2 regions of the Pseudonocardia autotrophica genome follow, and region 1 is predicted to be linked to the other one. Evidence: riboswitches for the same ligand, from Rfam matches in the RefSeq annotation. Region 1 holds a riboswitch; the other holds the start of a gene.
What was found. Region 1 has a riboswitch for glycine ahead of Pdca_RS31225 (glycine cleavage T C-terminal barrel domain-containing protein). Riboswitches for the same ligand answer to the same signal wherever they lie in the genome.
Positions count from the first base shown of each region.

Region 2: it holds a riboswitch for glycine, as region 1 does, so the genes downstream of both, gcvP (aminomethyl-transferring glycine dehydrogenase) here and Pdca_RS31225 (glycine cleavage T C-terminal barrel domain-containing protein) in region 1, are expected to answer to the same signal.

Region 1 covers NZ_AP018920.1:6,715,478-6,718,869, forward strand. Annotated here, with positions in the region: gene glyA (serine hydroxymethyltransferase) at 1-966, opposite strand, end outside; gene gcvH (glycine cleavage system protein GcvH) at 963-1,349, opposite strand; gene Pdca_RS31225 (glycine cleavage T C-terminal barrel domain-containing protein) at 1,361-1,708, opposite strand; glycine riboswitch at 1,754-1,848, opposite strand; glycine riboswitch at 1,849-1,962, opposite strand; gene Pdca_RS31230 (ArsR/SmtB family transcription factor) at 2,122-2,490, shown strand; gene Pdca_RS31235 (substrate-binding protein) at 2,537-3,392, shown strand, end outside.
Region 2 covers NZ_AP018920.1:3,668,857-3,672,248, forward strand. Annotated here, with positions in the region: gene gcvP (aminomethyl-transferring glycine dehydrogenase) at 1-1,719, opposite strand, end outside; glycine riboswitch at 1,764-1,879, opposite strand; glycine riboswitch at 1,880-1,976, opposite strand; gene Pdca_RS17180 (YiaA/YiaB family inner membrane protein) at 2,059-2,358, shown strand; gene Pdca_RS17185 (MerR family transcriptional regulator) at 2,378-2,992, opposite strand; gene Pdca_RS17190 (bifunctional nuclease family protein) at 3,196-3,392, opposite strand, start outside.

The DNA.
Region 1 (3,392 bases):
CAGGTGGACGTCGGTGCCGCCGGTGAGCACCCGGATGCCGGCGTCCGCGCAGTCCTGGGCCACCAGCCGCTCGGCGAGCAGCCGGGCGCCCTGCACGGTGCGCCGCTGGCGCTCGGCGAACTCCTCGGTGGCCGCGATCCGCAACGCGACCGCCTTGGCCGCGATCACGTGCTCCAGCGGGCCACCCTGCTGGCCGGGGAACACCGCGGACGACAGCTTCTTCGCGTGCTCGGCGCGGGCCAGGATCAGCCCGCCGCGCGGGCCGCCGAGCGTCTTGTGTGTGGTGGTGGTGACGACGTCCGCCCACGGCACCGGGCTCGGGTGCTCCCCGGCCGCGACCAGCCCGGCGAAGTGCGCCATGTCCACCATGAGCAGCGCGCCGACCTCGTCGGCGATCCGCCGGAACTCGGCGAAGTCCAGCTCACGCGGGTACGCCGACCAGCCCGCGATGATCATCTTCGGCTGCTCGGCGCGGGCGACGCGCTCGACCTCGGCCATGTCGACCAGGCCGGTCGTGGCGTCGACGTGATAGGCCGAGACCCGGTAGAGCCGGCCCGAGAAGTTGAGCTTCATGCCGTGCGTGAGGTGCCCGCCGTGCGCCAGGTCGAGGCCGAGGATCCCGTCGCCTGGCTGCAGCAGCGCCGCCATCGTGGCCGCGTTGGCCTGCGCACCGGAGTGCGGCTGCACGTTGGCGTACTCGGCGCCGAACAACTCGCGGGCCCGGTCGATCGCCAGCTGCTCGACGACGTCGACGTGCTCGCAGCCGCCGTAGTAGCGCCGGCCCGGGTAGCCCTCGGCGTACTTGTTGGTCAGGACCGAGCCCTGGGCCTCCAGCACCCCGACCGGGGCGAAGTTCTCCGAGGCGATCATTTCCAGGGTGTCGCGCTGCCGGTTCAGCTCGGCGTCGACGGCCTTCGCGACCTCCGGGTCGACGTCGGCCAGTGATGCGGTGAAGGTGTCGCTCACGCGCTCTTCTCCTCGGTCAGCGAGCGGTACTCGGCGGCGGTCAGCAGCTCGGGGACGCCGGCGTCGCCGGGCTCGACCCGGAACAACCAGCCGCTGCCGTAGGGGTCCTCGCCCGCGGTCTCGGGCGCGTCGTCGAGGGCGTCGTTGACGGCGGTGACGGTCCCGTCGAGCGGGGCGAACAGGTCGCTCACCGACTTGGTGGACTCGATCTCACCGCAGGCCTCGCCCGCGGTGACGGCGTCGCCCGCCGTGGGCAGCTGCACGAACACGACGTCGCCCAGCGCCTCGGCGGCGTGCGCGGTGATGCCGACGGTGACGGTGCCACCCTCGACCCGTACCCACTCGTGTTGCTCGGTGTAGCGCAGGTCGTCGGGAACTGACATGTCGGGTCCTCTCACTCGGAACGGGTGTGGATGGGCAGGTCGACGTCGACCGGTTCGGACCAGCCTCGGACGTCGACGGCGAGCGCGGTGCCGGGCTCCGAGACTGCCCGATCGCCGACGGCGATCGCGACCGGGTGGTGCAGAGTCGGGGACAGCACGCCGCCGGTCACCTCGCCGGCGGCGGGGAGCACCGGAGGGCCGGCCGGCGCCGCGGCGCGTGGCGCCCGGGGAGGTCGCTGCCGTACCGGACCGGTATCGCCCGGCCGGCGGAGGTCGCTGACGGCCGCGCGGGGTGCGGCGGGCGTGTCGTGCAACGCGGAACGCGGCAGCTCGGGCCGGCGCTGATCGAGCTCGGTCATCGTGGTGGTCACCCCGGGTGTGACGCGTGGACGGTGCCGCCCACACGATCCCCCTCTGTCCCGAGCCTGAGAGATTCACCGGCGCACGACCGGCTTACACCATCGGCGAGGCGTGTCCGACGCCTGCTTTCCAGAGTGGCCTGGCCCGGGCGGTGGGGGGTACCTGAGAGTTTGGCGGGGTGCTTGCTCCTCCGGTGCCTGCCCGGGCACCAGGGGTGCCGCGTCGTCCGACAGGTCTCTTCCGCGCGGGCTCGTACAGCCCGATCTTCAGTTGTCGGGAGGACGATACCCATTCCCGGGGCCCGGGGAAGGGTCCGACGGATCACCGCGATCGACTGCTCGCCCCGCTGCCGCCGGCGGGAGTGTGCCGGGTTACCCACACGCAGCGCCGCACCCCGGTTAGACTCCTTGGCATGTCAACGGATCCTGACGCGTTCGCCGGGGGCGGCCGGGACGCCGGTCTCGCCTTCGACGCGCTCGCCGATCCGGTCCGCCGCCGAATCCTGACGGTGCTGGCCGAGAGCGACGAGTGCAGCGCCGGCGAGCTCGCGGACCGGATCACCTCGGTCGGCCGGACCGCGGTCTCCACCCACCTGCGGGTGCTGCGGATCGCCGGCCTGGTCAGCGAGCGCCGGTCCGGCCGGTTCCGTTACTACTCGATCGAGCCCGGCGGCGCCGCGGCCGACGTGATCGCGCTGCTCAGGAGCCTCTTCCAGTCCTCGCTCGGCGAGGCCCGGTCCGCTGCGGAGAACGCGGCCGGACGGCAGGAGGCAGCCGGGTGACCCGGCGCGCCACCGGACCCCGCTGATCGGCACCCCGCCCGCCGACATGGGGACGATCGCGGTCGCGGTGGAGGAGTTCGCCGCCGTCGCACCCGGTGTCGTCTTCGATCGGTTCGGCCGCGACGGCGGCGGCTGGCTGTTCGGTGCGCACTGCGACCGGGTCGCGCTGGGCCAGCCGGTGACCCTGCAGGCACCCATCGGCGAGGGCCCTCCGGTCGACGTCCTCGGCCGGATCAGCGGCCTCCGCAGGCCGCACATGATCACGATCACCCACGACCAGCCGTGGCGGGGTCGCATCCGGCTGCGCTTCGCCGCGGCCCCGGGCGGCACCCGGATCCGGCTCGACGCCGGGATCGACGCCCAGGGAATGGAGTGGCTGATGCGCCGGCGCGGGCACCCGGTGCGCGACAGCGCCGCCACCGGCCCCCGGATCGGCGCCCTCACCAGCCGGTCCGGCTCGGGGAGCCTGTTCGCCTCGGCCGTGGCCAACGTCGCCGCCCTCGCGGTCGACGAGGTCAATGCCGACGGCGGGATCGACGGGCACCCGGTCGAGCTGCTGCACGCCGACGACGCGACCGATCCCGGCACCGGCGCCCTGGAGGCGCTGCGACTCGCCCGTGCGGGCTGCCGGACGATCTTCCTGATGACGACGTCGGCGACCTACCAGGCGGTGTCCGCGGCGCTGACCGGCCGGGACGTGCTGGTCGTGCACACCAACATGAACGAGGGCGGTGGCGAGTCGCGGCTGCGGATCCGGCTCGGGGAGCGGCCGCACACCCAGATCACGCTGGCGGCCCGGCCGCTGATGCAGTCGGCCGGCGGGCGGCGCTGGTTCCTGGCGGGCAACGACTACGTCTGGCCGCGGGCGGTGAACCGGGTCGCCCGCGAGGTGCTCCCGGACA
Region 2 (3,392 bases), 3.0 Mb from region 1:
CTGCAGCGAGACCGCGGCGTAGCCGGTCAGATCGGCCAGCCAGCTCTCCAGCTGGCCGATCAGCTCCCGGGAACCTGCAGTGTCCGACTCCGGTGCGAACGGGTGCAGGTCGCTGAACTGCGGCCAGGTCACCGCCTCCATCTCGGCGGCGGCGTTGAGCTTCATCGTGCACGAGCCGAGCGGGATCATCGTGCGGTCGAGCGCCAGGTCGGCGTCGGAGAGCCGGCGCAGCCAGCGCATCAGCGCGGTCTCCGACCGGTGCTCGTGGAACGTCGGGTGGGTCAGGTACTCGCTGGTCCGGGCCAGCTCGGCGGGCAGTGCGTCGGCGGTGCCGGAGTCCAGTGCCGCGGCGTCCGGCGCGCCGGCCCCGAAGGCCTCCCAGACCGTCCGCAGGTGCGCGACGGTGGTGATCTCAGAGGTGGAGACGCCCACCTCGTCGCCGGACACCCGGCGCAGCGCGATCCCGGCGGCGTGCGCCGCGGCGACCACGGCGTCGGCCCGGCCGGGCACCCGGGCGAGCACGGTGTCGAAGAACGCGTCGTGGGTGATCTCGACGCCGCCGGCGCGCAGCCCGGCGGCCAGCACCGCCGCCATCCGGTGCGTCCGCTGCGCGATCGAGCGCAGCCCGTCCGGGCCGTGGTAAACGGCGTAGCAGGCCGCCATCACGGCCAGCAGCACCTGCGCCGTGCAGATGTTGGAGGTCGCCTTCTCCCGGCGGATGTGCTGCTCACGGGTCTGCAGCGCGAGCCGCAGCGCGTAGTGGCCATCCGCGTCGCGGGAGACGCCCACGAGCCGGCCGGGGAGCTGACGGGCGTGCCGCTGCCCGACCGAGAGGTACGCGGCGTGCGGGCCGCCGAAGCCGAGCGGGACGCCGAAGCGCTGGGTGCAGCCGATCGCGGCGTCCGCGCCCAGCTCACCGGGCGGGGTGAGCAGGGTCAGCGCCAGCAGGTCCGCGGCGACCGCGACCAGCGCGCCCCGCTCGTGGGCCTGCGCGATCAGCTCGGACGGATCGGCGACCCGCCCCGAGGCGCCCGGGTAGCTCAGCAGCACACCGAACATCTCGCCGTCCGGCAGGCTCCCGCCGGACAGGTCTGCGATCTCCAGCTCGATGCCGAGCGGCGCCGCCCGGGTGCGGAGCACCTCCACGGTCTGCGGCAGTGTGTCGGCGTCGACCACGAACCGGGCCGACGTGGCCCGGCCCGCGCGACGCAGCAGCGTCATCGCCTCGGCGGCGGCGGTGGCCTCGTCCAGCAGCGACGCACCGGCGACGGGCAGTCCGGTCAGGTCCGACACCATCGTCTGGAACGCCAGCAGTGCCTCCAGCCTGCCCTGGCTGATCTCCGGCTGGTACGGCGTGTAGGCGGTGTACCAGGCCGGGTTCTCCAGCACGTTGCGCCGGATCGCCGACGGGGTCCGGGTGCCGTGGTAGCCGAGCCCGATCATCGGGACGTTCACCGTGTTCCGGTCGGCCAGCCCCTGCAGCTCGGCCAGCATCTCGGCCTCACCGACCGGCGCCGGCAGCGAACCGCCGACCGGCTCTCGATCGCGGATGGCGCCGGGCAGCGCTCGATCGGCGAGAGCGTCGAGCGAGTCGACGCCGAGTGCGTCGAGCATCCGGGCGAGCTCGCCGGGGCGTGGCCCGACGTGCCGGTCGGCGAACGGCAGTCCGCGCTCGAGTTCGGCGAGGGTGGGACGGTCCTGCTGCGGGGTCGGGCTCACGGCGCCTCCGAAGGTGACGGCTCGGGCGGGGCAGGGCTGTGTCGCCCCTCCCCTCTGTCCGTACCCGCGATCCGGGCGCCTGAGAGATTCACCCGAGGCTTCGGGCTTTCCCCGTCGGCGGACGGACTCCCCGTGGTGGTCCGTCGCTTTCCAGAGGCGTCTGTACCGAGCGGTCCTGGTGCCTGAGAGGTTCCGGGAAGGGATTTGCTCCTTCGGCGCCCGGTCGTGCTGCCCCGGGTCTCTCCCGCTCGGTGTCAACGACTACCGGAGAGAGGATAACCGGTTCGGTCAGTATTTCCACGGCACCGGGCTCCGCTCCGGCACGCCAGGCTTCCCGGCATGTCGAACAGCAACGCTCCGAGCCCCGTCCCCGCCACCACGGCCGCCTTCCACCTGCAGGCGGTGCTGTCCTTCGGCGTCTCGCTGGCCGCGGTCGTCATCGGGACCTTCTACCTGCCCGTCGACGGGTGGGTGAAGGCCTTCCTCGCGATCGCGGTGCTCTACGCCATCACCTCGGCGTTCACGCTGGCCAAGTGCGTCCGCGACAAGCAGGAGAGCCTGACCGTGGTGAACCGGGTCGATCAGGCTCGGCTGGAGAAGCTGATCGCCGAGCACGACCCGTTCCGCTCCGTCGCGTGACCGGTGACCGGCCCGCCGGTCAGGAGATGGCGCGCCGCGACCGGCGCCGGGCCAGCTCGTCCTCCGGGGACTCGTCGACGGTGCCACCGTCGGCCCGCTCCGCCGGGAAGTCCTTGATCACACCGCTGATCTCGCGCATCGCGCCCGAGACGGCGATCCCGAAGACACCCTGGCCGCCCTGCAGCAGATCGACGACCTCCTCCGGGGAGGTGCACTCGTAGACGGTGGTGCCGTCGGAGAACAGGGTGATCCCGGCAAGATCTCTTATCCCGCGCCGGCGCAGGTGCTCGACCGCGATCCGGATGTTCTGCAACGAGACCCCGGCGTCGAGCAGCCGCTTCACGATCTTCAGGACGAGTACGTCCTTGAACGAGTACAGCCGCTGGCTGCCCGATCCGGCAGCCCCGCGGATGGAGGGCACCACCAGCCCGGTCCGTGCCCAGTAGTCGAGCTGCCGGTAGGTGATACCGACGACCTGGCACGCGGTCGGGCCGCGGAAGCCGACGAGGCGATCGGACACCCCGTCCAGCCCCTCACCGACGAGCGGGTCCGGGAACAGCTCTGCCTGCCCCGGCCCCTCGGGTGGTGGCGTCTGCACCGCGTGGTCTCCCTCGGTCGGCCGCACCGTGGCCATCCTCACCTTCCCATCACTCTCGGTGAAGGTGAGTTGCACGGATGTCATCAACGCAGATGACGGTAGGCGCGGCGGCCGGAGTGGTCAACGCGGCTCGCCGACACGGCCGTGCCGCACAACGCCAGGTGACGTGGCACGGGACGGGCCGGACACGCCGAGCGGCATCCGATGTCGCCGAACGGTCCGGAACGCCCGATCGGGTGTCACCCGGGCTGGGCTCCGCGGAAGTCCTCCGGCGACACCGAGTCGAGGAACTCGCGGAACTTCTCGACCTCGTCCTCCTGCTCGTCGGGGATGACGAGCCCGGCCTCGGCCAGCACGCTCTCGTCGGCGTGCACCGGGACTCCGGTCCGCAGTGCCAGCGCGATCGAGTCGCTCGGCCGTGCGGAGACCGTCACGC